One region of the Brevundimonas sp. Leaf280 genome, then DNA from elsewhere that is predicted to be linked to it. Evidence: predicted binding sites of a transcription regulator. Region 1 holds the regulator's gene; each other region holds the start of a gene.
The links. The regulator LexA, encoded in region 1, represses DNA repair genes until DNA is damaged. The targets are predictions, from matches to a motif close to ATGTTCNCNANNTGTTCT.
Positions count from the first base shown of each region.

Region 2: the regulator LexA is predicted to act here: its motif matches at 3,247-3,264, upstream of ASF31_RS05235 (ImuA family protein).
Region 3: the regulator LexA is predicted to act here: its motif matches at 2,233-2,250, upstream of dinB (DNA polymerase IV).
Region 4: the regulator LexA is predicted to act here: its motif matches at 3,738-3,755, upstream of recA (recombinase RecA).

Region 1 covers NZ_LMNC01000002.1:177,640-184,763, forward strand. The annotation lists gene gltA (citrate synthase) at 1-1,031, opposite strand, end outside; gene gltX (glutamate--tRNA ligase) at 1,098-2,513, opposite strand; gene ASF31_RS04405 (ComEC/Rec2 family competence protein) at 2,581-4,698, shown strand; gene lexA (transcriptional repressor LexA) at 4,679-5,377, opposite strand; gene trpC (indole-3-glycerol phosphate synthase TrpC) at 5,496-6,290, opposite strand; gene trpD (anthranilate phosphoribosyltransferase) at 6,287-7,124, opposite strand, start outside.
Region 2 covers NZ_LMNC01000002.1:332,670-339,793, forward strand. The annotation lists gene ASF31_RS14405 (helix-turn-helix domain-containing protein) at 1-50, shown strand, start outside; gene ASF31_RS05205 (hypothetical protein) at 140-544, opposite strand; gene ASF31_RS05210 (hypothetical protein) at 960-1,196, shown strand; gene ASF31_RS05215 (hypothetical protein) at 1,198-1,644, shown strand; gene ASF31_RS05220 (SOS response-associated peptidase) at 1,644-2,351, shown strand; gene ASF31_RS05225 (DUF1810 domain-containing protein) at 2,377-2,817, opposite strand; gene ASF31_RS05230 (hypothetical protein) at 2,814-3,152, opposite strand; gene ASF31_RS05235 (ImuA family protein) at 3,292-4,047, shown strand; gene ASF31_RS05240 (DNA polymerase Y family protein) at 3,962-5,479, shown strand; gene ASF31_RS05245 (SemiSWEET family sugar transporter) at 5,672-5,953, opposite strand; gene ASF31_RS05250 (DUF3182 family protein) at 6,181-7,124, shown strand, end outside.
Region 3 covers NZ_LMNC01000002.1:356,690-363,813, forward strand. The annotation lists gene ASF31_RS05370 (exodeoxyribonuclease III) at 1-537, shown strand, start outside; gene ASF31_RS05375 (alpha-ketoglutarate-dependent dioxygenase AlkB) at 582-1,142, opposite strand; gene dinB (DNA polymerase IV) at 1,139-2,212, opposite strand; gene ASF31_RS05385 (error-prone DNA polymerase) at 2,323-5,583, shown strand; partial or broken gene ASF31_RS14915 (helix-turn-helix domain-containing protein) at 5,725-5,880, shown strand; partial or broken gene ASF31_RS14920 (peptidase S41) at 5,974-6,195, shown strand; gene ASF31_RS05395 (ComEC/Rec2 family competence protein) at 6,290-7,124, opposite strand, start outside.
Region 4 covers NZ_LMNC01000004.1:131,551-138,674, reverse strand. The annotation lists gene ASF31_RS08845 (3-hydroxyacyl-CoA dehydrogenase NAD-binding domain-containing protein) at 1-2,145, shown strand, start outside; gene recA (recombinase RecA) at 2,554-3,636, opposite strand; gene ASF31_RS08835 (MHYT domain-containing protein) at 3,806-5,446, opposite strand; gene ASF31_RS08830 (M20/M25/M40 family metallo-hydrolase) at 5,526-7,124, opposite strand, start outside.

The sequences.
Region 1 (7,124 bases):
GCGACCAGGAACAGCGGATCGTTTTCGCGGCCCGTGGCGGCCAGCACTTCATAGGCCGACTGCTGCATGACCTTCGCGCGCGGGTCGTAGTTCTTGTACACGCGGTGGCCGAAGCCCATCAGCTTGTACTTGCGGTCCTTCACGCCCTGGATGAACTCCGGGATCTTGTCCGGGGTGCCGATTTCCTTGAGCATCGTCAGCGCCTCTTCGTTGGCGCCGCCGTGCGACGGGCCCCACAGGCAGGCGATGCCGGCGGCGATACAGGCGAACGGATTGGCGCCCGACGAACCGGCCAGACGCACGGTCGAGGTCGAGGCGTTCTGTTCGTGGTCGGCGTGCAGGGTGAAGATGCGGTCCATGGCGCGAACCAGGGCCGGATCGACATGATAGTCCTCGGCCGGAACGGCGAAGCACATGCGCAGGAAGTTTTCGGCGTAGGACAGGTCGTTGCGCGGCGACACGAACGGCTGGCCGATGTGATATTTGTAGGCGCGGGCCGCGATCGTGGGCATCTTGGCGATCAGGCGAATGGCCGAGATGTCACGCTGGATCGGATCGTGGATGTCCAGGCTGTCGTGATAGAAGGCCGACAGGGCGCCGACGGTGCCGACCATGATCGCCATCGGGTGGGCGTCGCGGCGGAAGCCTTCGAAGAAGCGATCGAACTGGCTGTGCAGCATCGTGTGCGTGGTGATGCTGTTTTCGAACTTCTCGTACTGAGCGGCGGTCGGCAGTTCGCCGTGCAGCAGCAGATGGCAGACTTCCACGAAGTTCGACTTCGACGCCAGCTGGTCGATCGGATAGCCGCGATGAAGCAGAATGCCAGCGTCGCCGTCGATATAGGTCAGGGCCGATTCACAGGCCGCCGTCGAGGTGAAGCCGGGATCGAAGGTGAAGGCGCCCGTACCCGCATAGAGTTTGCGGATGTCGATGACGTCCGGGCCGGTGGAGCCCGAAAGGACCGGCAACTCGATCGTCTTGTCCTCGAAGGACAGGGTCGCCGAGCCGGCGGGTTTGGCTTGTTCAGTCATGAATGCCCCTTTGCATCACACGTCCAGGCGCGGGGAGGCGTCGGCCGCTTTTTGGTTTGTGGGTGATCACTTAGTCTGTTGCAGCGCATCATCCAAGCGCCCGAGACTTTCGTCGCGCCCAAGAGCCGACAAAGTTCGTGCAATATCAGGTGATGTTGACCCTGCGGTAAGCGCTGCGCGCATGGGCGGGCCGATTTTTCCGAACCCGACGCCCTCGGATTCCGCAAAGGCCTTGAGCTCGGCTTCCAGCGCAAAGACATCCCAGGATTGGAACAGGGACAGCCGCTCGCGCAGGCGGGCTAGGCGATCCAGCGTCTCACCGGACAGCAGCGCCTTCGCCTTATCGTCCAGGGTCAGCGGGCGCGATTTAAGTACGAAGACCGTTTGGTCGGCTAGGTCGAGGATCGTCTTGGCGCGATCCTTGACGAAAGGCATGGCGCGCTGAAGCCGGGCTTCGTCCGCCTCCGCCAGGGCGTGGCCCTTTTGCAGATGCGCATCCAGCGTCAGCTTGGCGAGCCGCTCGTCGTCGGCGAGACGCAGCCAGTGCGAGTTGACGTGGGCCAGCTTGTCAAAGTCCAAACGGGCCGGCGCCTTGCCGATGCCGGCGAGATCGAACCACTCGATGGCCTGGGCGTCGCTGAACAGTTCGTCGTCGCCGTGCGACCAGCCCAGGCGGGCCAGATAGTTGCGCATAGCCTCGGGCACGTAGCCCATCTCGGCGTATTCATGCACCGCCTGCGCGCCGTGACGCTTCGACAGCTTGGCGCCGTCCGGTCCGTGGATCAGGGGGATGTGGGCGAAGGTCGGACGCGTCCAACCCAATGCATCGTAGATCAGGCTCTGCCGCGCGGCGTTATTCAGATGGTCGTCGCCGCGAATGACGTGGGTCACCCCCATGTCGTGGTCGTCCACGACGACGGCGAGATTATAGGTCGGCGCGCCGTCCGAACGCAGCAGCACCAGATCGTCCAGGTCGTCGGTCGACCAGTTCACGTCGCCCTGGACCTCATCGGCTACCGTGACCGTCGTCGCCTTTGGCCGGCGGAAGCGCACGACGTGCGGCAGGGCCAGATCGTCGACGGTCGGCTCGCGGTCGCGCCAGGGCGATTCGAAAGTGCGCTTTTCCGCCTTGGCCTCGTCACGCAGACGACCGGTCTCCTCGGCCGAGGTGAAGTCGCGGTAGGCGTGGCCGGCTTCGAGCAGTTGATCAACCACCTCGCGGTGGCGGTCGGCGCGGCTGAACTGGAACACCGGCTCGTCGTCGGCGAACAGCTCCAGCCAGCTCAGGCCGTCGAAAATGGCCTTCACCGCCTCGTCCGTCGAGCGTTCGCGGTCGGTATCCTCGACACGGATCAGGAAACGCCCAGCGTGTCTCTTGGCATACAGCCAGTTGAACAAAGCGGTTCTCGCCCCGCCGATATGCAGATAGCCTGTCGGCGAGGGGGCGAAGCGGGTGACGACAGTCGAAGAAGGTGAGGTCATGGGGGAGGGGTCCGTAAGCGAGGCCCTTATACGCCCCGATGCGGCAAAACCTACCCCCGCTCCGCGATTGCGCGCCTGGCTGCATGCCGAAGTCGCCGCCCAGACCCTGAGATGGCGGCTATGGGCACCGGTCGCATTCGGCGCGGGCGGCGGCATCTATTTCGCCCTGCGAGCCGAGCCGGTCTTGTGGCCCTTGTTGCTGGGTGCCGTCTTAACCTTTGTGCTGTGGGTTGTGGCGCGTCGGCGCGCCGGGTCGCGACGTCTGACCTGGCTGCTGTTGATGGTGGCCTGCGCGTCAGGCGGGCTGGCGGCGGCCAAGGTGCGCACCGAAGCCGTCGCCGCGCCGATCGCGCCCGCCCTCAGCGAACCGACCGTGATCGAAGCCTGGGTTGTCGATGTCGACAGCCCGGGGCAGCGAGGCGCGCGGGTCGTGATCGCGCCGGTCTGGATTCGCGGACTGACGCCCGAACAGACGCCGGTGCGCTTGCGGGCGACGGTGCGGGGCGAGCCGCCGCGGCCCGGCGAAGCGATCCGCTTGTTCGCCATTCTGAATCCGCCGCCTGCGCCGGCCAGCCCCGGCGCCTACGATTTCGGGCGCAACGCCTTCTTTCAGGGGATGGGCGGCGTTGCGTTCGCCTTGAGCGACACGCGTACGGCCGATCTGACGCCGCCGCCGTGGCGACTTCGACTTGAAATGGCGGTCAACGGCGCCCGCTTCGCACTGGCCGAGAGGATCGTGGCAAGACTCGGCGAACGGACCGGCGGGATCGCCGCCGCCATGACGACCAGCCACGAAACCTGGATCAGTCAGGAGGACATGGATGTGATGCGCGATTCCGGCCTGGCGCACATCCTGTCGGTGTCAGGGCTGCATATGGCGATCGTCGGCGGTTTCGTCTTCTTCGCCGTGCGGCTGGGCGTGGCGGCCTGGCCCTGGTTGGCCTTGCGGGTTCACGGCAAGAAGGTCGCGGCCTTGGCGGGCCTGACGGCGGTCGGGGTCTATCTGGTGGTGTCGGGCGCGCCGCCCCCGGCCGAGCGGGCCGCCATCACCGCCTCCATCGCCTTTCTGGCCATCCTGCTGGATCGACAGGCGGTGACCATGCATGGCCTGGCTGTGGCGGCCTTCATCGTTTTGGCCATACAGCCTGAAGCCATCGTCACGCCGGGTTTCCAGATGTCGTTCGCGGCGACTGCGGCCTTGGTCGCCCTGGTCGAGGCTTGGCCGAAGCGCCCGCGCGAAATATCCGCGCCTTGGCCGATCCTGGCAGTCCAACGGCTGGGCGGGTGGCTGACGGCGGCTGTGGCGGCCAGCGTCGTCGCAGGATTGGCGACGGGACCTTTCGCCATGCAACATTTCAACCGCACCGCCATGTACGGACTGCTGGCCAATCTCGGCACGTCGCCCGTGGCGGACTTCATCCTGATGCCGGCGCTTGCCTTGGGCGCAGCGCTTGAGCCCTTGGGGCTGGGGGGACCGTTCCTGGCGGTCGCGGGATGGGGCGTGGATCTGATGCTGGCGATCGGCGCCTGGACGGCGGGGTTGCCTGGGGCGGTCAGAACGGTCGCCAGCGCGCCGAACTATGTCCTGCCGATCGCCTTTCTGGGCGTGCTGTTTGTCTGTCTGTGGCAGGGCCGCCTGCGATGGATGGGACTGCCCTTCGCAGCCGCCGTCCTGATCTGGCCGCGTGCGCCGACGCCGAACCTCTGGATTGGCGATGGCGGAACAAACGCCGCCTTTCACCGTGATCAGGCGGCCGTCGTGGTCCGGCCCGGCGTGCGCGAGTTTGCGGTGGATCTCTGGTCGCGGCGACGGGGGCTGACCATGATGGATCGGTCGGAGACGGGCTGGGTCTGCGACCGCTTTTCATGTCGCCCGGAGACCGGTGAGGCTGGCCCCGTGGCGATCTGGTGGGGGCGGAAGTCGCCGAGCTCAGATCAGATGGAGGCGTTATGCCGCGCAGCGCCCGTCGTCAGCGTCCGCGCTGTCGTCACCTCAATTCCAAGCGCCTGTCAGGATCGCCTTGTCCTGGACGGGGTGGATTTTGCGCGAGGCGGGGCAGTGGAGTTGTGGCGCGTCCGTTCGGGCGAGCCGAATCGATGGCGCGCGGTGTGGACGGCCGACGTTCGCGGCGACCGCCCCTGGGCGCGTCAGTCCGATCCGGACGTCAGTGATAGCGGCGCATAAGGCCGACCAGCTTGCCTTGGACCGCGACCTGATCCGAGCCGTAGATCTTGGTCTCGTAGTTGCGGTTGGCGGGTTCCAGCGCGATCGAGGCCCCCTTCTTGCGAAGGCGCTTCAGCGTCGCCTGCTCGCCTTCCACCAGAGCCACCACGATTTCTCCGGAGGCGGCGTTGTCGGTCGATTTGATCACCACCATGTCGCCGTTCAGGATGCCCGCCTCGATCATGGAGTCGCCCTCGATCTCCAACAGATAGTGCTCGCCCGAACCCAGCATGGATTCCGGGACCGGATAGCGCGCCGTTTCATGCTCGATTGCGTCGATCGGCGTGCCGGCGGCGATCTTGCCCATCAGCGGCAGTTCGCGGGTGTCGTTGGCCGCCATCGGAGCCGCAGGTCTGACACCGCCGCCGCCCTCGATGACGTCGGGCTTGAACCCGGCGCGACCGCGCGGCGCGCCGGCCGTCGCCTGTTCGGGCAGCTTCGTGACTTCCAAAGCGCGAGCGCGGTGAGCGAGACGGCGAATGAAGCCTCGTTCCTCCAGCGCCGTGATCAGCCGGTGAATGCCGGACTTGGAGGCCAGATCGAGCGCCTCCTTCATCTCGTCGAACGAAGGGGAGACGCCGGTCTCCTGGATGCGTTCGTGGATGAACATCAGCAGTTCGTGCTGTTTGCGCGTGAGCATCGCCAGGCCCTCATGCGCCCGCCGACGAATCGGAACGGGCCGTGAACATTTGTCGATGTTCTGTAAGTGTTCCTTGCTAATGTCAACTTAACGGCGAGGCTTGCCGCCGCGTCTCGGCTCAAACGGCCAGCAACTGACGGGTCGCCACCTCGACATCGGCCTGGCGCATCAGGCTCTCGCCGACCAGGATCGCCTGGGCATGGGCAGCCGAAACGCGCGCCACGTCGTCGGGCGTGAAGATGCCGCTCTCGGCGACCAGCAGAGCGCGCACGGGGCTGAGCATCGACAGCCGCTCCGTGGTTTCCAGATCGACCTCGAACGTGCGCAGCGAGCGATTATTGACCCCCACCAGATCGCCGCCCAGCGCACAAGCGCGCGCCATTTCTTCCTCGTCGTGCGTCTCGATCAGCGCGTCCATGCCAAAGCGTTCGGCTTCCGACAGCAGCTCGGCGGCCAACCGGTCATCGACCATGGCCAAGATGATTAGGATGCAGTCGGCGCCCAGGGCGCGGCTTTCGGCGACCTGCCAAGGATCGACCAAGAAATCCTTGCGCAGGCAGGGCAGGGCGACGGCCTCGCGGGCCTGGCCCAGATAGGCGTCGTCGCCCTGGAAGCTGGGGGCATCGGTCAGCACCGACAGACAGGCCGCACCGCCGGCCTCATAGGCGCGGGCCAGAGCCGGTGGATCGAAATCGGGCCGGATCAGGCCCTTAGACGGGCTGGCCTTCTTTATCTCGGCGATCAGGGCGGGACGACCGGTTTCCTCTCCGACCCGCTCCAAGGCGACGCGAAAGCCGCGCGGAGCCGACGCATTGCGGGCCAAGGCTTCGATCGCGTCCTGTGAGGTCGCAGCCTTGCGGGCAGCGACGTCCTCGCGCTTGTAGGCGGCGATACGGTCCAGAACGTCGGTCATGCGGGCTCTTCGCTTTCCAGCGGCGTGGAGGTGATGAGGGCCAGGCGATCCAGCGCCTCGGCGGCTCGACCGTCGTCGATAGCGGCCGCGGCGAGCGCGGCGCCCTCGGCCAGATCCGCCGCGCGGTCTGACACAACCAGGGCGGCGGCGGCGTTCAGCAGCACGATGTCGCGGTAGGGTCCGGCCGCGCCGGCCAGAAGCGCGCGCAGGGCGACGGCATTCTCCTCGGCGTCGCCGCCGCGAATGTCTGCGATAGAGGCGCGCGGCAGGCCGGCGTCCTCGGGCGTGACCTGGAAGCGACGAACCGCGCCATCCTTCCACTCGGCGACGTCCGTGGGTCCGGAAGTCGCCAGTTCGTCCAGGCCTTGACCGTGAACGGTCCAGGCCCGGGTGGCGCCGAGCCGGCCCAGCACCTCGGCCAGCGGCTCCAGCAGGCGCGGATCATAGACGCCCATAACCTGTCGCCTTGCAGACGCCGGGTTCGAAAGCGGTCCCAACAGGTTGAAGACGGTGCGAAAACCGATTTCGGCCCGCACCGGCCCGACGTGACGCATCGCCCCATGATAGGCGGGCGCGAACAGGAAGCAGATACCGGCCCCGTCCAACGCCTTCTTCTGCTGCGCCTGCGACGCCATCAGGTTCACGCCTAGGATCGACAAGACGTCGGAAGAGCCTGATTTCGATGACATTGCGCGGTTGCCATGCTTGGCGACCTTCAGACCGGCGCCGGCCAGAACCAGGGCTGCGGCGGTCGAGATATTGTACGTGTGCTGACCGTCGCCCCCGGTGCCGCAGGTGTCGATCACCTCATAGGGATGGTCCAGCGTCAGGGCG
Region 2 (7,124 bases), 160 kb from region 1:
CAGCCAATGACACACACCGGCTCAACCAGAAGCGGATCCGATGGCAATGAAAGAGAATGCGCCGCCGGAACACGCCAGCCCGATCAGCTATTCGGTGCGGCTCCCTGCCCTTTCGCGAAGCGGTCGGGCTTCGTCGAGGTCAGTCAAACCTGAAAGCCTCAAAAAGGGCCGCCATACGATTATCTTCTGGGATTTCCGATCTGGGATGGAATGGACGTTCTCCCAACCGACCGAACACGATCTCGGCAGCTTGGCCCGCAACTTCTCTTGCCTGCCGAATGTCGCTTTCGCTCATCGTTCTTTTCGCCATCGCCAGGGTGAGGCTCAAAATCATCATTGTCTGATAGCCGGCCTGCTTGGCAGACCACTCCGTCATGTCAGGTGAGTAAGCGACCAACGCGTCCGACACGTGCTCGCTCATTGTCTTTCCCAGCCGCTTGGCTTGATTTTCCGCCCGACGGTAAACGTCATATTCGATGTAGGCTTGTATGCGCGGGCGTCGCGTAACCACTGATTTTCTCCAGTAGGGGTGGATCGTCGGCAACCCATTTAGATGACTGATTAGACACGGTAAATAGACATAGCGATGTTGTGGGTCACTTATGACCCATTTTGCGCCCGGTTTTTCATGTTAAAATACAGCGACTTGGACCCAACGCAGGCGTGCGTAATGTGTGCATCATCCTTCACAGGATGATTTTCCTATCGGCCCCTTTAGGGTGGAATCGTTTTGCCAACGATTTGATTTGTGTGAACGCTAGGCTTCGCTCGCCTTTAGGCGCTCATGAACGATGGAAGATTTTCAAGCGTGGCCATGGGTGGAACAAATGTCGCGGGCGGGGACGGCAGACCCATCTGGTGCCGTGCAAGTCGTGCGCTTACTCAGACTGGTCCCATGCACGGTCGCGACTCCACATTCGCCGACCTGCGTGTCAGGGTTCGGTTGGGAGGACTACCTGATGGCGACACGCAAGACCCTCATCAGATCACGGGCAGGCGTTCGCCTTCAACGCATCGAGCATCTGGCCCGGCAGCAGGTGGTCCAGTCATCTTGGCGACTTTCGACACTGCGGCAGAACCAACCACGCTCATTTGCCGATGAGACGGAAGCGGAGGACGCCTTTGACATGGAGGTCATCGCTTCGCTGACCGATCCGATAATCATAGACATGCAGCGTCGCGGACTGATCGACTGACATGGCGGCCAAGCTGAAGGTCTTCACCTGGTCCGACGGCTTTCATGCCTTCACCGTCGCCACAACCTCGCGACCCAAGGCGTTGGAGGCCTGGGGCTCAAAGCAGGATCTGTTCGCAACCGGCCTGGCCAGCCAGCTTTCCGGCGGACCGGATTTCGAGGCCGCGCTGGCCTCTCCTGGCGAGGTCGTCGAACGCGGCCTCGCGATCGATGTCGGCAAGATTGGCAAGGCTAAACCCACGAGACCTCAGGGACCGTCCAAGGCGAGGGCCGCCAAAATCGAAAAGCTTCAGGCGGCGCTGGCCGATCTGGACGAACGTCATCGGGCGGTAATGGCTGATTTCGAACAACAACAGGCCGCGCTAAGCCAGGCGCGTCAGGAGGCGGATGCGACCTATGAGGCGGATCGTAAATCCCTCGCTGCCGATCTGAAAAAGGCTAGGGCCTGATGTGCAATCTGTATCGCCAGCGCTCTGGCCCCCAAGCCATAATGGATGCGGCGAACGCGATGCGGTCGACCGTCGGTAACCTCGCGCCGGGCGATATCTATCCCGACTATCCGGCGCCGATCGTGCGCTGGGAGGGCGCAGAGTGCATCCTTGCATCCGCGCGCTGGGGCATGCCGTCGTCCAAAAGGATGATCTTCGACAATGCGACGAAGCGCGCCGACAAGCTGCGCGCCAAGGGCGGCGAGGTGGACTTTCAGAAAATTCTGGAGTTCGAGCCCGACAGCGGCACGACCAACGTCCGCAACACCAGCTCCAGCCATTGGCGCCCGCATCTGTCGCCAGCGTCGCGCTGTCTGGTCCCCTTCACGGCCTTTAGCGAACCAGGTCGGGACGCCGCCGGCAAATACCGACCCGTCTGGTTCAAGCTCGCCGGGGACGATCCCGAGCCCCTCGCCTTCTTCGCCGGCATTCACCTTCAGGCCCACACAAGCGTGCGCAAGGTCAAGACCGGCATGGAGACGATCGACGTCTTCGCCTTCCTGACGACCGAACCCAACGCGGAGGTCGGCGCGGTTCACCCCAAGGCCATGCCGGTGATCCTGACACAGCCCGACGAGATCGAGGCCTGGATGACGGCGCCGTGGGAGACGGCCAAGGCGCTTCAGCGCCCGCTGCCCGACGGCGCTCTGTCAGTTATCGACGCCTGAACCGCGTAAAAACTCTGGCAATTATTTAAAGACGATCCGGTCCTGTCCTCGCGGTCGACACAAGGTCTGCGGTCAACGGATCAGGCGAAAGGCCCCAGCGTGCGAGCGCTGCGTCGAACACGGTCGGATCGGCCGCCACGGCGGCGAATAGCGTCATCGATGATCGGAATTTGAGATCGTCGGGCGATCCGAACAGCTGATGCAATGAAGTCGCCCGCGCCGTGGTCGCGCTCTGGGCGGCGCGGATGAGACGCGCCCCTAGAACGGGATGCAGCAGATAGGTTTGCGCCTCCGCGAGCGATCCGATCCCATAGAAGGCAGCCGTCGAAGACCGTCCCAACGACCGAGCCTGGGGGAAGACGAACCACATCCAGTGGCTTGTCTTGCGACCCGCCACGAGCTCGGCCATCGCCGTTTCGAACACGGGGTCTTGAGCAAGGACGAAACGGTCGAGAGCTGTCGTCACTTGCTCGTCTCGCCCAGATTGGCGAACCAGTCTGCATAGGGGGTGTTTCGCGCCATGTGCCGATTGAGATCTGGCGAGCCGTCGGTCCACCACACCGGGCCCCGCTCCCCCAATCCGACCTTGGCCTTATCGACGCTGCCCCGCGCTCCGGCTAGAGCGTCCATATCCTCAGCCGTCAGGGCCGTCCGCACCGCCCGGCGCGCCGACATCAGATCATGTACCAACTCGTCCCTCGCCTCCGCCGAAAGAGCAGGATTGGAGCACCGCCACAGCCGGCCTCGCACCACGAAATAGCGGCCGTCTGGCGTCGTGGGGTGTCGGGAAGGCCGCGTCATCGTCGAGCTAACGCGCAGCGGGCCGGATGGGCGCCACCCACAGGGCGATCCACAGCGCTGTTGCGATCCGCCTTGACTCTCACACGCTCGAATAAGAACAAATACAGAACATTCAGCTCGCATTCGGTTTCAGGAGATCATGTCCGCCGCCTCTTCATCCTTTCAGGCGCTTCGCACGGAGATCGCGCGCATAGAGGCGGATCGACGTCCGCCCGGCGGAGTGCTGCCGTTCGGCCTTGCCGCGCTCGATCGCCGGCTGCCCGCCGGAGGACTGGCGCTCGGCGCACTGCATGAGGTGGCCGGCGGCGGCGACGGGGCCATTGACGGCGCCGTCGCCGCTCTGTTTGCGGCCGGCGTCGCGGCGCGCACACAAGGGCCGGTCCTCTGGTGCGTGACCCGCCCGGATCTGTTCGCGCCGGCGCTGGAGCAGGCGGGGCTGTCCTCGAACCGGGTCATCTATGTGGAGGCCGGCGACGAGGCCGGATTGCTGGCCGCATTCGAGGACGGCCTTCGTCACGGCGGCTTCGGCGCCGTCGTGGGCGAAGTCGCCCGCCTGTCCATGACGGCGTCGAGGCGCCTGCAGCTCGTCGCCGAGGACACGGGCTCGCTCGGACTGGCAGTCCGACGATGGCGTCGTCAGGCCGAGGCGGCGGACTTCGGCCAACCGACTGCCGCCGCCACCCGCTGGCGGGTCACCGCCCTGCCCTCCGCCCCCCTGCCCGTGCCCGGCGTCGGCCGCCCGCGCTGGTTTGTCGAGCTGATCCGTTGCCGCGCCGGAGCCTGCGCGGATTTCGAACTGGAAGCCTGCGATGAGACGGGTCGTCTCGCTCTACCTCCCCACCTTGCCGACCGATCGGCTGAGACGCCGGCTTGGACCCGACACGCCGTCGCCTGACACGCCGCTTGTCCTGGTCGGGCGCCAGGGCCGCAAACGCGTGGTGCTGGCCGCCGACCCCGCCGCCCGCGCCCATCGTCTGCATCCCGGCATGGCAGCGACCCAGGCCCGGGCCCTGGTCGCCAATCTTGTCGTCCATCCCTTCGACCCCGCTGGGGATGCGGCCGCCCTGGACCAACTCGCCCTCTGGGCGCTGCGCCGCTATGCGCCGATCGTGGCCGCCGACCCGCCGGACGGCCTTGTGCTCGACGTCACCGGGGCCGGTCATCGCTACGGCGGCGATGAGGGCCTGCTCGAGGATCTGATCGCCCAGACCGCCGCTGTCGGCCTGGGCGCCCACGCCGCCCTCGCCGACACGTGGGGCGCCGCCCATGCCCTGGCCCGCAACCTCGCCGAACCGACGATCGTCGTCGCGCGCGGGGGGCCTGCCATCCGTCGCCTGCCCTTGCGCGCCTTGCGCCTGGCCGCCGACATGGTCGAAGGCCTGGGACGTCTGGGGATCGACACCATAGGCGAACTGGAGGCCAAACCTCGCGCGCCTCTGGCCCTGCGTTTCGGACCGGAGCTGATCCGTCGCCTGGATCAGGCCTACGGCCGCGCCCAGGAACCGATCACCCCGATCGACGCTCCGGAGCTGATCCAGGTCCGGCGGGTCTTCGCCGAGCCGATCGGCGCGCCCGAGACCCTGGCCCGCTACACGCTGAAACTGGTCGAAGCCCTGAGCGAGGCGCTCGAAGCTCAAGGGCTTGGGGCGTCGCGACTCGACCTAAGTTTTGAACGGATCGACAACCGGACCGAGGCCATCCGCGTCGGACTGGCGCGCCCCGTCCGTGATGTCGCGCGGCTCACCCGTCTGCTCTGCGACAAGATTGAAACCATCGATCCTGGCCTCGGCGTGGAGGCCATGGTCCTGGCGGCGCCGGTCGTCCTGCCGCTGGACTGGTCGCCGAGTTCCGGCGATCTGTGCGGCCCGGCGACGCCCGACATCGGCGATCTTGTTGATCTGCTCGCCAATCGTCTCGGCCCGCAAAACCTGTACCGGATGGCCCCCGCGCAGAGCGACGTGCCCGAACGCTCAATCCGCAAACTGTCGCCGACTGCTCCGCCGGTATCGGAGACATGGACCCGCCGTTGGCCGCGCCCCTCCCGCCTGCTCGCTAAGCCCGAAGCCATAGAGGCCGTCGCGCTCCTGCCCGACCAGCCGCCAGTCGCCTTCAGTTGGCGCGGCGTCCGCCACCGTGTCAGGCGCGCTGACGGTCCTGAGCGGATCTTCGGCGAATGGTGGCGACGCGACGGCGAACGCGATGCGGTGCGCGACTATTTCCAGCTTGAAGACGAGGCTGGGCACCGCTTCTGGGTCTTTCGACGCGGCGATGGCGAACAGCCTCAGACCGGCGATCTCAGCTGGTGGCTGCACGGGCTCTTCGGCTGACGCCTTTCGACCGGGGTCAATCTCGAGCGGTCCGCGCTGTCTAGGAATTGCTGACCGATCGTCCATTGCTGCCGCTTGTTGGTCGGACAACTAGCACGTCTGCATGGCTCTCCTCAGCAATACCGGTTTGACCAGGCCACGTCTGACAAGCACGGGCAAGGCGAGGGATAGGCGGTAGCCGGTCGATGCGACCTAATGCTCGTCAGGATCGCCATCGCGAAATCGCCACTTCATGATCAGGACGCACGCCGCCATGACCAGAGCAAAACTGTTTGACACCGTGACCGGCCAGGCCTGGGTCATGACGCCATAGACCACCCAGAGGATGAAACAGGTAACGGTAAGCGAATATGTTTTAAGGCTGACCGAAGACGCGTCGCGCTCTTTCCAAATCTTGAGGGCTTGGGGCGCAAAGCTCGTAATCGAGCAGACCGCCGCCGCTGTACCCACGATATTGGCTGTCAGGTCGCTCATGGATAGGCAACGACGCCCCCTGGCTCACCGTTCCTGTGCGCGATAACGCACCTCTACAGTGGTAAAGCCGCGCTGGCATAGGACGTTTTCAATCCTGATTTCTGCCTCGTCCGGCGTCGGCCTGTCTTCCCGACAACGACACTTCGGGGGCCCGCAAAAAGAAGGGTTGGCGTGCTGAACCGTTGCTCGCTCTTGGGGTTGACCCTCTGCAGGGAGCGTTGATCGCCATGACCATCGTCAATCCATTGGGCGTCGCCCCGATGCCTTCGTTCACCAACGCGGCCGCCCTTGCTGGCATCGCGCTGTTCGATCCGGACGGGCACAATCCGGGCAATCTGCACGATCAGGCGTCCAGAGCGATGTTGGTGTCTCGCCTGGCGCGCCTTCTGCGGCTCCCGATCATTGACGTGGTTGAAGACGCGGAAGACGTCGGACCCGATGTCTTGCTGGTGCCTCGCGACACCCTGATCGGTGAAGACATGACCTCGCGCACGGTCTTCACCGCTGGCAATCTGTTAGGCGGCCGCGTTCCACACCGCTTCATCGCCACCAAGGCGATCACCCACGGCCTGATCGATCGGTCCGCGACCTGCCCGGCCGGCTGGTCCAACACCATGGCCGACCGTCTTGGCGATGCGGCTCTGGAAGGCTACACCGCCTTCTCCGTCGCCGACGCGATCGAAGCTGGTCGGCGCCTCCTCGAGACCGGGCCTGTCCGCGTCAAGGATGTTCTGGCCAAGGCAGGGCTGGGCCAGACGGTCGTCGAAACGCCTGAGGCGCTCGTCGCCGTCATCGCCGATCAGGACGAAGCGCAAATCGCCGCCTTCGGCGTCGTCCTTGAGGAAAACCTGCTCGGCGTGGAAACCTACAGCGTTGGAACCCTGTCGGTCGGCGGACTGCGCATCAGCTATGTCGGCGATCAGCGGGAAACGACGGATCACAAGGGACGCGAGGTGTACGGCGGTTCACGACTGCGGTGCGTCAGGGGCGATCTTGATCGATTGACTCACCTCGGACTGACCCCCGAGGCGGTGGAAGCGGTGCGTTGCGCCGCCGTGTTCGACGACGCCGCCCAGCGCGCCTATCCGGACTTGGTTCTGACCCGCCGGAACTACGATGTCCTCGCCGGCAAGGATGCGCGAGGGCGAAGGCGAGTAGGCGTTCTGGAGCA
Region 3 (7,124 bases), 180 kb from region 1:
CTACCTGGCGCCGCCGACGACCGCCAGGCCCGTTATATCGAGGCGGCGGTGAACGGCGTGCTGATCGGCTGCCTCTATCTGCCCAACGGCAATCCCAGGCCCGGGCCCAAGTTCGACTATAAGCTGGCCTGGGCCCGACGGCTCACCGCTCACGCGGCGTCGCTTTATTCGACCGAGGCGCCGGTCGTTCTCTGCGGCGACTACAATGTCGTCCCGACCGACGCCGACATCTACAATACGCGCTCTTGGAAGACCGACGCCCTGCTCCGACCCGAGAGCCGCGCCGCCTTCCAGAGCCTGCTCGACCAGGGCTGGACCGACGCCCTGCGCGAGCGCTTCCCGCACGATCCACCGCCTTGGACCTTCTGGTCCTATTTCCGGGAGGCCTGGTCGCGCGACGCCGGTCTGCGGATCGACCACCTGCTTCTCAACGGGCTTGCAGCCGAACGCCTGACCGACGCCGGGGTCGATCGCGCGGTCCGCGGCGTCGAGGGTGCCAGCGACCATGCGCCGGCCTGGATCGACCTCGCGGACTAAGCCGATCCGGATCCTTCTATGCCAGCCGGCCGCGCCATTGAACGTCAGGCGGCCATGGTCCGGAAGGTGTTGGAATAGCGCAAGGCCGTCATCGGCGTGATCGAATGCTCCCAGTCCGCGCGCGCCTCCCCCGACAACCGATAGGCCGAGCCGCACGCCAGCGGCGCATTTCGGCGCAGAAAGCCCGCCCCCTGACGACGGCGCAGCCGCATCACGCAGGGCGCGAGGAGGGACAGGCCCAGGATCTCTCTGTAGACGGGGCGGTCGCGATGCCAGCCGATGCCGGCGCCCGGCGCATATTCATTGACCAGAACCTGGACAAAGGCCGCGCCGTCCAGATCGAGGCGACCCGCCAAGCGCGCCATCAAGGTCGAGAGAAACGCCGGCCACCCCGCGCCATCGCCCCCGCGGTCGAAGGCGGCGATCCGGCGATGACCCAGGTAGCCCAGATGTTCATAGGGTTTGAACGCCAGAGTCTGGAGCGCGGCGACTAGCGCGGCCTGTTCGGGCGCCGACAGGACGTCCGCCCAATAGTCAAAGCCCGCCACCACGGGCGTGCGCGCGGGTGCATCGCCGAACAGGTCGATCTGCGATAGTTCGGTCACGACAGGACCAATTGGTTCGCCGCAGCGCCGGTCGTCTGCAGATTGGACAGGCTTACCCCGACCAGGCGCACGCCCCGGCTTGGCGGGTAGAGGGACCGGACCAGCACCCGACTGACCTCGTGCAGGGCCTGGCGGGAGGCCACGGGCTCGGACTGGGACCGGCTTCGCGTCGATTGCTGGAAGTCCGCCCATTTGACCTTGACGGTGACCGTCCGTCCCCGACTTCCGGTCTTCTCGCACCAGGCCCAGACATCGTCAGCCATGGCTGCCACACCGGCTTCGATCGCGTCCGGATCGGTCAGGTCGGAGGCGAAGGTCGTCTCCGACCCGCTCGATTTGCGAGTCCGGTCCGGATTGACCGCCCGGTCGTCCCGCCCGCGGGCGATGGCGTGGTACCAGGGCCCGGACTTGCCGAAATGATGCTGGAGAAAGGCCAGGGATTGACGCCGCAAGTCTGCGCCGGTGCGGATCCCCAGCCCTTCCATCTTGGCGGCCGTCACCGGCCCCACACCGTGGAAGCGCTGGACCGGCAAATCCTCGACGAAGGCCTCGCCGCGCCCTGGCGCCACAACGAACTGGCCGTTCGGCTTGTTCTGGTCCGACGCCAGCTTGGCCAGGAATTTGTTGTACGAAACGCCTGCCGAAGCCGTCAGGCCGGTCTCCTCGAGGATACGCCGCCGGATTTCCTCCGCCGTCGCCGAGGCGGTCCCCAGGCCGCGCCGATCTGAAGTCACATCGAGATAGGCCTCGTCCAGCGACAGGGGTTCGATCAGGTCGGTGTAGTCCGCAAAGATCGCATGGATCTGCGCCGACACGGCGCGATAGACCTCGAAGCGCGGCGGGACGAAGACGAGGTCCGGACACTTCCGCTGGGCTGTTGTCGAGGGCATGGCCGATCGCACCCCGAACCGCCGCGCCTCGTAGCTGGCGGCCGCGACCACGCCGCGCGCCGCCGCATGACCGACCGCCACGGGCCGCCCTCGCAAGGCGGGATCATCTCGCTGTTCGACCGAGGCGAAGAAGGCGTCCATGTCCACATGGACGATCTTGCGGGTGGCGACGCCAGACATGCGCCATGCATATCAAGACCAGAACAAAAAGAAAACATTTGTCCACGGCGACGCTTGCCATTCGGCTCGCCGGAGTGCTGTCGGGGAGGTCGAACACCCGCTTAATCCCTATGCCATACGTCGAGCTCCAAGCCACTTCGCACTTCTCCTTCCTGCGCGGCGCCAGCAGTTGCGAACTGCTGTTCGAACAGGCGCGGCTGTGCGGGCTTGAAGCTTTGGCCATCGTCGATCGCAACTCGCTAGCGGGGATTGTCCGCGCCCATGAGGCGGCCAAGGCCTCCGGCGTACGGCTGATCGTTGGCTGCCGGCTTGATCTGATCGATGGGACGGGCGTGCTTGTCTATCCGACCGATCGACCGGCCTATTCCCGACTGACGCGCCTGCTGTCGTTAGGCAAGCGCCGCGCCGGCAAGGCCAAATGCCACCTCGACTGGTCGGACCTGAAAGACTGGTCGGAGGGCTTGATCGCCATCCTGGTTCCGGACGAGGCGGACGAGGCTTGCGCCGCCAATCTGCGACGGCTGAAGGCGTCCTTTCCTGCGGGAAGCTATCTCGCCCTGACGCTGCGACGACGCCCAGGGGACGCATTGCGACTGCACGACCTGTCGAACCTCGCCGTCCAAGCCGGCGTGCCGACCGTCGTGACCAACGACGTCCTGTTTCATCATCCTGACCAACGCCTGTTGCAGGACGTGGTCACCTGCGTGAGGCACGGCTGCACCATCGACGAACTGGGCTTCCGGCGCGAACGCCATGCGGATCGCTATCTGAAGCCGCCCCACGAGATGCACCGCCTGTTCAAGGCCTATCCCGAGGCCTTGGCCCGCTCAGTCGAGATCGCCGACCGCTGTCGGTTCTCGCTGGATGAGCTGGCGTATCAGTATCCCGACGAGGTCTCGACTCCCGGCATGACGCCGCAGCAGACGCTGGAACAGCTGACCTGGGCCGGGGCCGCAGATCGGTACCCGGAAGGTCTGCCGGACGGCGTGCGCAAAGCGCTTAGGCACGAACTCGATCTGATCGGCCAGCTCGACTACGCCCCCTATTTCCTGACGGTCCATTCGATCGTGCGCTTCGCCCGCAGTCAGGACATCCTGTGCCAGGGTCGTGGTTCGGCCGCTAACTCCGCCGTCTGTTACGTGCTGGGCATCACCTCGATCGACCCGGGCCGGAATGATCTACTGTTCGAGCGCTTCGTCAGCCAGGAGCGTCGCGAGCCCCCGGACATCGATGTCGACTTCGAGCACGAGCGGCGCGAGGTCGTCATGCAGTGGATCTTCGAGACCTACGGCCGCAACCATGCGGCCCTCTGCTCGGTCGTCACCCGCTATCGCTCGCGCGGCGCCCTGCGCGACGTCGGCAAGGCGCTGGGTTTGAGCGAAGACCTGATCAAGACCTTGTCGTCGCAGGTCTGGAGCTATTCCAGCGAGGGTGTCGAGGACAAGCATGTCGCGGATCTCAATCTCAATCTGGAGGACCGGCGGCTTCGCCTGGCGCTGGAGCTGTCGCGCCAGCTGATCGGCGCCCCGCGCCATCTCAGCCAGCACCCCGGCGGCTTCGTCCTGACCCACGACCGCCTGGACGACCTGGTCCCGATCGAGCCGGCGGCGATGAAGGATCGCCAGGTCATCGAATGGGACAAGGACGACATCGACGTCCTGAAGTTCATGAAGGTCGATGTGCTGGCGCTCGGCATGCTCAGCTGCATGAAGCGCGGCTTCGACCTCCTGACCGAGCACAAGGGGATTGCGCTCGACCTCGCCACCATTCCGGCGGAGGACCCCAAGACCTATGCGATGATCCGCAAGGCCGACACGCTCGGAGTCTTCCAGATCGAGAGCCGAGCCCAGATGGCTATGCTTCCGCGCATCAAGCCGCGCACCTTCTACGATCTGGTTATTGAGGTCGCCATCGTCCGACCCGGTCCGATCCAGGGCGACATGGTCCATCCCTATCTACGCCGCAGAGAGGGCAAGGAGGACGTCGTCTATCCCAAGCCCGAGCTAGAGAAGGTGTTGGGCAAGACCCTGGGCGTGCCCCTGTTCCAGGAACAGGCCATGCGGGTCGCGATCGAATGCGCCGGCTTCACCGCTTCGGAGGCCGACCAGCTTCGCCGGGCCATGGCGACGTTCAAGTTCACCGGCGGGGTCAGCCATTTCAAGGACAAGCTGATCAGCGGCATGGTCGAGCGCGGCTATGACGCCGCCTTCGCCGAGAAGACCTTCAGCCAGCTGGAAGGGTTCGGCTCCTACGGCTTTCCGGAAAGCCATGCGGCCTCCTTCGCCCTGATCGCCTACGCCTCCTCCTGGCTTAAATGCCATCACCCGGATGTCTTCTGCGCCGCGCTGCTAAACGCCCAGCCCATGGGCTTCTATGCGCCGGCGCAGATCGTCCGTGACGCCCAGCAGCACGGCGTTGAGATCCGGCCCGTCTGCGTCAACGCCAGCCGCTGGGATTGCACCTTGGAGCCTGCGGGCGAGGATGGCCGGCTTTCTGTCCGTCTCGGCCTTCGCATGGTGCGCGGCCTGGTGAACGGCGACGCCGGCCGCCTCCTGGCGGCGCGGACGGACGGCGCCTTCCGCTCCGTCGACGACCTGTGGCGACGCGCCGGCGCCCAGACCGCCAGCCTCGTCCGCCTGGCGGAGGCGGACGCTTTCCGCCCAGCCCTTTCGCTCGACCGTCGGGATGCGCTGTGGGCCATCAAGGGGCTGCGGGACGACCCCCTCCCCCTGTTCGCCGCCGCCGACGCCCACGCCCACGCCCAGAAGCCGGAAATCCTGGAGCCGGATCCTGGCCTCAAGCCGATGACGCCCGGACGGGAAGTGGTCGAGGATTACAGCCACATCGGCCTGACCCTGCGCGATCATCCGCTGAGCTTCCTGCGCGGCGATCTGCAGGCCCGCCACGTCATGACCTGCGCCGACGGGACGGCCATGCGCGACGGTCGGCTGACGCGCGTCGCAGGCCTCGTGCTGGTCCGTCAGAAGCCCGGCAGCGCCAAGGGGGTCATGTTCATCACCATCGAGGACGAGACCGGCGTAGCCAATCTGGTCATCTGGCCGAGCCTCTATGAACAGCAGCGCCGCGTCGTGCTGTCGGCCTCCATGCTGGTCGTCGACGGCAAGGTTCAGCGTGAGGGCGACGTCGTCCACATCGTCGCAACCAAACTTCACGACGCATCGGCCCTGCTCGCTTCAGTCGGGGATCGGGGCGAAGCCTTCCCCCTGCCCCACGGACGCGGCGACGAATTCCATCGCGGCGGGTCGCCGGATGCGCGCGACGCGCCCCCTCGCGCGATCAAGGTCCGGGACATCTATATTCCCGATCTCCACCTCGACACGATCAGACCGAAGACGCGGGACTTTCGGTGAGCGGATTGAAGGTGACCGTGGTCACAGGAGGTTGCGGCCCGCCAGCTCTGCGACACAGTTCTTGCGCTGACGCGGCCTCGGGCCGTTACTCCGGCTTATGAGCGATTATGAAAACGACTGGACGTCGCGATAGGCAAGGCTATCGGCGACCGCCGTGAAGCTGTGGGTATGACGCAGCGTCGGCTGGGGGCAGCGATTGGCGTCAGCGTTCAGCAGATCCAAAAGTATGAAACCGGGTCAAATCGTATCGCTTCATCGAAACTGATGCTCGCTGCGGACGCGTTGAAGTGCGATGTCGCCGAGCTTTTGGGCGAACGTCGTGGCGAACCTCCTGGAACAGCTTGTTTGATCCGAGCGTGGTCGAACCTCAACGACAAGCAACGCGAAGCCGTGGGCGAGACCACAGGCGGCAATCGGCGCGGCATAAACGGCGGCGCCTTCTACTTCCTGCGGCTACCTGCCACCGGCCTTGAAGTCGACCTGCCGCTGATCGGTACATTCCCGCAACAACCCCAGCCGGATACAGGCGTTCAGCCGGACATCACCATCCCGCGCACGGCCCAGGCGATCGCAAGAGGGCGCGATCCGGTGATGGAAGCGGCGCTAACCTGATCAAGCCGACCGGTTCGCGCCAAGCTGGCTTGGAGAATGGCGGGACCTGCCTCCGACCTGGCGTCATTTGGCGGGAATGACCGAGCCGCTTTGATCACCTGCTCTGATAGGGACCAAAAACGGCCTTCACCGTCATATCTTCAGTGGCGTCGTCCAGCACGAAGACGCGAAAGCTGTCGCCGCCTTCAGTGACGCGGATAACCACGTGGCCCTGAGTGCTCTTTGCCGTCTCCGCTACGCCGTAGGTCGTTGTGGCGGTCGCCTGCGAGACATTGGTGACGAAGATGTCGCGTTGTCCTGGCCAGACCCGTTCCGAGGTCATTCGTTTCCAGGTGTTCACCGACGGATGCCCGTCGGCCCGAGACCCGATGACGATCACCCGGGGACGAAGCGCCGCCAGAAATGGAATACTGTTGGAATCCCAGCTGCCATGATGGTTCGCCTTCATGGCGTCGACCGGCCCAGTAGCCTGGCCGACCGAGGGCTCCACATCCCCCCAGGCAGGCGGGGTGACCGCTGTCTCCTCATTGATCGAAGACAGGTCGCCGCCAGTGAAATAGTCGAACGGACCGTAGCTGACGCGAAACGCGATGCTGAATTTGTTCTCGTCCGGCTGGTCGTCTTCAGGCCAGGTCTCAAAGGCAGGGAACAAAGCGCGTGTTGCCTCGCCCTGTCCGGTCCAGAGCACCCCGTTTGCGTATAGGTTCCGGATCTGGAATTGGGGATAGGCGTCGGCGTCGTGCACCAGGATCAGTTGATTAGCGCGCCCGGGCTGGAATCGCTCCACTTGAAGATGATTGTGTTCGGCCTGCCACGCCAGGAAGGTGCGGTAGTTGGTCATCGTGCGGTCCGAAATCGGCCTCGGATAGTCGTAGTCGGGCCAAGCGCGGTCGATCACCTTTGCGATCGGCAGATGCTCCGCGACTTCC
Region 4 (7,124 bases), on a different contig from region 1:
ACCTTCGACGTGCCGGGTCGTTCGATGAACACCCTGACCTCTTCGGTGATGAAGGAAATCCCCGAACTGGTCGAACGCATCAAGACCGACGACGCCATCAAGGGCGCCGTCATCACCTCGGGCAAGGCGTCGGGCTTCTGCGCCGGCGCGGACCTGGGCGACATGGCCGGCGGCGTGCTGTCGGGCGGCGGCGACCTGCAAAAGGCGTTCGACGCCGGCTGGAAGCTGAACGGCGCCTTCCGCGCGCTGGAGACCTCGGGCAAGCCGATCGCGGCCGCGATCAACGGCCTAGCTTTGGGCGGCGGGCTGGAGTTCACCCTGGCGGCCCACTACCGCGTGGTCGAGAACGACAACAAGATCCAGCTGGGCCTGCCCGAGATCAAGGTCGGCCTGTTCCCCGGCGGCGGCGGCACCCAGCGCCTGACCCGTCTGGTCGGTGTCCAGAACGCCATGATGGCGATGAGCGAGGGCAAGTCCTTCCGCCCGAACGACGCCAAGGGCGCCGGCATCGTCCATGAAGTTGTCGAAAAGGGCCAGTCGGTCGAGGCCGCCAAGGTCTGGATCAAGAACGGCGGCAAGGCCGTCCAGCCCTGGGACGAGAAGTCGTTCAAACTGCCCGGCGGCGGCCCCTATCACCCGGCCGGCATTCAGAACTTCATGGTCGGCAACGCCATGCTGCGCAAACAGTCCTACGGCAACTATCCGGCCGTGGTGAACCTGATGAAGGCCGTTTACGAGGGCGCCCAGGTGCCGATGGACGCGGCCCTGCGCATCGAGACCCGCTACTTCATCAAGACCCTGATGACGCCGCAGGCCCAGGCCATGATCCGCAGCCTGTTCCTGTCCAAGCAGGAGCTGGACAAGGGCGCCGTGCGCCCGGCGGGCGTGCCCAAGTCCGATCCGAAGAAGGTGACCGTCATCGGCGCCGGCATGATGGGCGCGGGCATCGCCTATGTGCAGGCGCTGGCCGGCATCGAAACCATCCTGATCGACCAGACCCAGGAAGCCGCCGACAAGGGCAAGGCCCATGTCGAGGAACTGCTGAAGAAGCGCCTGTCGCGCGGTCAGCTGACGCAGGAGAAATACGACGCCCTGCTGGGTTCGGTCACGGCGACGACCGACTATGAGCTGATCAAGGGTTCGGATCTGGTCGTCGAGGCGGTGTTCGAAAACCGCGAGATCAAGGCCGATGTGACCAAGCGCGCCGAGGCGCAACTGGCCGAGGGCGCCGTCTTCGGCTCCAACACCTCGACCCTGCCGATCACCGGCCTGGCCGAGGCCTCGGTGCGGCCCGAGGACTTCATCGGCATCCACTTCTTCTCGCCCGTCGACAAGATGATGCTGGTCGAGATCATCCTGGGCGAAAAGACGGGTCAGGCCGCCATCGCCAGGGCGCTGGACTATGTGCTGAAGATCAAGAAGACGCCGATCGTCGTGAACGACAGCCGCGGCTTCTACACCTCGCGCTGCTTCTCCACCTTCCTGATGGAGGGCATGGCGATGCTCGAAGAGGGCTACGGCCCGGCCCTGATCGACAATGTCGGTCGCATGACCGGCATGCCGCGCGGCCCGCTGGAGATGCACGACGACGTCGCCCTGGATCTGTCCTACAAGATCGCCAAACAGACGGCGCTGGATCTGGGCGACAAATACGTCCCGTCGGAAGGCGCCGACATCGTCGCCAAGATGGTCGAGGGCGGTCGCTTCGGCCGCAAGAACGGCAAGGGCTTCTACGACTATGACAGCAAGCCCAAGACGATCTGGAAGGGTCTGGGCGAACTGGCCCCCACCACCAAGGGCATCGACCAGCCGGAAGAGCCGACCGCCTTCGCTCAGATCGACGAACTGAAGACGCGCCTGCTGTATCGCCAGGCCGTCGAAGTGGCCCGTTGCTGGGAAGAGGGCGTCATCGACGACCCGCGCGAAGCCGATCTGGGCGCCATCCTGGGCTGGGGCTTCGCGCCCTGGACCGGCGGCCCGATCAGCATGATCGACGGCATCGGCCTGGCCAAGTTCGTCGAGACCGCCGACCGTCTGGCCGCGACCTATGGCGACCGCTTCAAAGTTCCGCAGCTGCTGCGCGACATGGCGGCGAAGAACGAGACCTTCTACGGCAAGTTCGCCCCGGAGAAGGCCGCCGCCTGATCGGTCGCGGACATCCACAGAAGACGGAACGGGCGGCCTTCGGGTCGCCCGTTTTCGTTTGGCGTTTGACTTTCGTCATCCTCCGGCACGCCAAGCGCGACCGGGGGGACCCAGCGGCTCCGGAGGCGATCTTTCCATCGCAGGATATCGGGGCATCGAGTCCGTGACAACTTCGCGCTCACGCGCGCCGCTGGGTTCCGGGTCTCCGCTACGCTTCGCCCGGAATGACGAAAGAAAGCTCAGCACCGCTCACAAAAGAAAAGACCCGCCCGACACGAGGTCGAGCGGGTCGCTCCGCCGCCCTTCGCGGGGTCGGTGGCGGGTCGCTAGGGGCGACGGAGTAGCGGTGAAAGACCGGACCGAGACCGGGACAGACTCTGACAGTCCGCCCAGCCTCGGAGGCCGGCGTCAGCCTTCCAGGTCCTGGCCTTCGTCCGGCTCGGGCGTGCCCAGCAGTTCGTCGGCGATCTTGTTGGTCGAGGCGCGCACGGCCTTTTCGATCGAGGCGGCGATGTCGGGATTCTGCTTCAAGAACTCGCGCACATTCTCGCGGCCCTGACCGATCCGGGTGGAGTCATAGCTGAACCAGCTGCCCGACTTCTCGATGATGCCGGCCTTGACGCCCAGGTCGATGACCTCGCCCAGTTTGGAGATGCCCTCGCCATACATGATGTCGAAGATGACCTCGCGGAACGGCGGGGCGACCTTGTTCTTGACCACCTTGACCCGGGTGGTGTTGCCGACCACCTCGTCGCGGTTCTTGATCGCGCCGGTGCGGCGGATGTCCAGACGCACCGAGGCGTAGAACTTCAGCGCATTGCCGCCCGTCGTCGTCTCGGGCGAGCCGTACATGACGCCGATCTTGTGGCGGATCTGGTTGATGAACAGCACGATGCATTTCGACTTGGAGATCGAAGCCGTCAGCTTGCGCAGCGCCTGGCTCATCAAACGCGCCTGAAGGCCCGGCAGGCTGTCGCCCATCTCGCCCTCGATCTCGGCGCGCGGCGTCAGGGCCGCGACGGAGTCGATGACCACGATGTCCACGGCGCCGGAACGCACCAGGGTATCAACGATCTCCAGCGCCTGTTCGCCCGTGTCGGGCTGCGACACCAGAAGATCGTCGAGATTGACGCCCAGCTTCTGGGCATAGACCGGGTCCAGCGCGTGTTCGGCATCGACGAAGGCGGCGACCCCGCCCTTCTTCTGCACTTCCGCGACGGTGTGCAGAGCCAGGGTCGTCTTGCCCGAAGATTCGGGACCGAACACCTCGATCACCCGCCCGACCGGCAGACCGCCGATGCCCAGCGCCATGTCCAGGCCCAGCGAGCCGGTCGAGACGCTGTCGATCTCGGCGACCACGCCCGCCTTGCCCAGTTTCATCACCGAGCCCTTGCCGAAGGCGCGATCAATCTGCGCGATCGCCGCCTCCAGGGCGCGTTGCTTGTCGCCGTCGTCCTTGCCCACCAATTTGAGTGCCGCCTGTGAAGCCATTGCCTTCGTCTCCCTTGCCATGATTCCCGTCATTCAGCTTGGGAGAGACCCGCCTGGACCCGCCCCCGTTTTGTGAGGCGGACTATGTGCATGGTTTGTTCTAGTTCACAAGATGTTCTCATCGATCAAAACGAGAACAGCCAAATCCTACGACCGTTTTTGACGCCGGCTAAAGCGGAAGGCGCAGGCTGAAGCTGGCACCCTCGGGGTCGTAAGTCATGACCGCCGAGCCGTGCAGCGAGCGGTTGATCGTCGAGTCGATCAGCACCGAACCGAAGCCCTTGCGCTGAGGCGGCGACACCGCCGGCCCACCACTTTCCACCCAATCCAGCAGCAGATGGCCTTCCGCCACGGACCAGTCGATCCGCACACAGCCCGAGGCGTTCGACAGGGCGCCGTATTTGGCGGCGTTCACCGCCAGTTCGTGAAAGACCATCCCCATCCCCAACGTCTGTTGCGCGTTCAGATCGACGGCCGGACCGGTCAGGCGGACCTGTTCCTCGGCATAGGGGGCCAGTTCCTGAGCCAGCATGGCGCGCAGATCGACATGCTCCCAGTTCGCAGCCGTCAGCAGGTTCTGAGTGTTGGACAGGGCCACGAGCCGCGCCTCGAAAAGGGCGGTGAAGGTGGCGACATCCGGCGTGCGCCGCGCCGTCTGGTGGGCGATGGACTGCACCGTGGCCAGTGTGTTTTTCACCCGGTGATTCAGTTCGTTGATCAGCAATCGCTGCAAGCGTTCGCTGTCGGCCAAGGCGGCGAAGGCCTCGCGGCGATCGGTGATGTCGGTGATGACGCCCGACATCTTGATCGGCCGGCCCGAACGACTGCGGATCAGGCGTCCGCGCAGATGGATCCACCGGCCAGAGGCCGGCAGACGCCATTCCTGATCGTATTCGCCCTCCCCCGCCAGGGCGCGCTCCAGCGCCTGACGATGCAACGGCAGATCCTCGGGCGACAGACGGTCGCCGACCTCGCTCGGGCCAAGGCGGCAGGACGGATCGATGGACAGGATTTCGCGCGCGCGGCCTGACATCATCGTCGTCTTCATCGGCAGGGTCGCTTCCCAGAAGCCGACGCCGCCGGCGTCCACGGCCGCCAGAACATTGGCCCGCTGATCGACGATCGAGGCGCCGAGCGCGAGAAACAGCAGCGTCACCGCCCCGGTCGTCACCGCGACCGCCAAGACGACCGGCGACGCCCCGCCCTCCACCGGCCCCGCGTCGGCGATCGGGGTCAGGATCAGGGCCGCCATGCCGATATGGTGCATAGAGACGATGGCCAGACCCAGGATCACGGCGGCGACCGCGCGCCAGGCCAGACCCCGCTCCTGACGGGCCGCGATCAGAGCGGCATAGGCGGCGGCGATCGCGACGATTACCGACAGGGCGACAAGCGCGGGCTGATAACTCAGGACAGCGTTCATCCGCATCGCCGCCATCCCGACATAGTGCATGGCGACGATGGATCCGCCCATAAGCAGGGCCGCCGGCGCCAGTCGCAAGGGGCTGGCCTGCGCCGTCCCCGCCGTCAGGAAGGCCGCGGACGTGCCGGCCGTCGCCAGCAGGAAGGAGACCAGCGTCAGGCCGGGATCATAGAAGACCGGGCCTTCGACTTCGAACCCCAGCATGGCGATGAAATGCATCGACCAGATGCTGACGCCCAGCGCCAGGGCCGCAACGCCCAGCCAACGCAACCGCGTTGCGCCGATCTGATCGCGGGTGCGATTGAACAGATCCAGCGCCGTCCACGCGCCTAGAATCGCGATCGCCAGCGACAGGACGGTGAAGGCATTGACGTGAAGGTGGTGCAAGCGCGCCGAAGCCCCAAGAAACAGCAGCGGTATGCTTAGCCCGATTTCATCGCTCGGACGACTGCGAAACGCATCCGGATCAAGCGACCAATCTGGCTCCCGCGGCGACCGCGACGGCCAGCGCCAGGCTGGCGGCGGCGAAGACCGGCAAGCCGCGATCCGCGCCGGGCGTCAGCGGGCGGATCAGCATCGCGATCATCAGGGCGATCGGCCCCACCGCGCCAGGCATGTCCATGCCGACCCCCAGGAAGACGCCATGCCCCTGAACCAGCAACCACCCGCCGACCACCGCCGTCGTTACGACGGCGGGTGCGAAGGACGCCCACGAGCCGAGACGGGCGCCGATCACCGCCGTCGATGCGGCGGCCAGGGCTGCGATCAGACCGGGCCACAGCAGCAGGAAGGCGGCTTCCGGCGCCGCCGCCTGCACCCCGCCGCCCAGGATCAGAACCAGGATGATCAAGCCCAGCCAGCCGCCCCAGACGGCGTCTGCGTCCTGCGCCCGCGGCCGCGCCAGGCTGAGCGCCAGAGCGATCACCGTCGCCCCCAGGACCGGCAGGCTGAAGCCGCCCAGCGCCGTTGCAATCGCGAATGCGGCCAGCATCACTCCAGCTACGCCCCATCGGCCCAGCAGGCGTCGCCCTGCGGTCAGCATCAAAACCAGGGCCAGCATGGACAGGGCCACGGCGATTTCGAGAACCGGCAGGCGGCGCAGCAAGGTGTAATAGAGGTCGGCCGAATCCACACGACGGCCGATCGGCCCGGCCAGGACGCGCACCGCCTGTCCCACCACCACCGCGCTGGCCAGCAGCCACAGGCCATCCGCCGCGCCGCGTACGACCGACATGGCTCTCAAGCCCGTCGCATGGCGCGCGCCCCAGGTGGCGAAGGCCGTCGCCAGCCCCCCCACGATGAGCAGCAGCCAGCCTGTCGCCGGCGAATGCTGCACGACGAACAGGCCGAAGACGTCGGCATAGACGGCGTTCTGCGTCGCCTGCGGCAGGGTCGGCGCCCGCAACAGGTCATCGGCCATCTCCAGCGCCTGAGAGCCGATATGCTGCACGCTGCCCTGATCCAGCGCCTGCGGCGTCGAGGACGGTGAATGGTACTGCGCCGGGCGCCCGATGAAGGCCAGGTTGATCCCCGCCAGCTTGCGATCCGCCGCCACGGTGAAGTCCGTGCCATTCGGCATCAGCCGATAGACGAAGATGGCCAGGGCGTTGCTGGACGGCCCGCCCGTCGCCCTCTGTGTCGCCTGGGCGTAACGGGCGATGGTCTGGGCGTTGCCGGGTCCGGTCTCGAACATCATGGCGCGCCCGCCGCCGCCCCGCGCCTCCAGATTGATGACCGCGCCGATGTTATCGCGCAGCGGATGCTCGCTGAAGAAGGCCCGCACCCCGTCCAGATTCAGCTCCTCGGCGTCAGTGAACAGGACCACCAGCGTCCGCTCGGCGCCGCTCCGCGCCTTGATCGCGCGTACGGCTTCCAGAATGGCGGCCACGCCGGTCGCATCGTCGGCGGCGCCGGGCGAGTTCGGCACGCTGTCGTAATGGGCCATCAGGGCGACGGCGGGCAGGCCGGGGTCACGCCCCGGCAGGACCCCGACGATATTGACGGCCTGAACGCCGCCCGCATTTCCACCCTCCCGCTCGATCCGCGCGACGGCGGCGGGCGACAG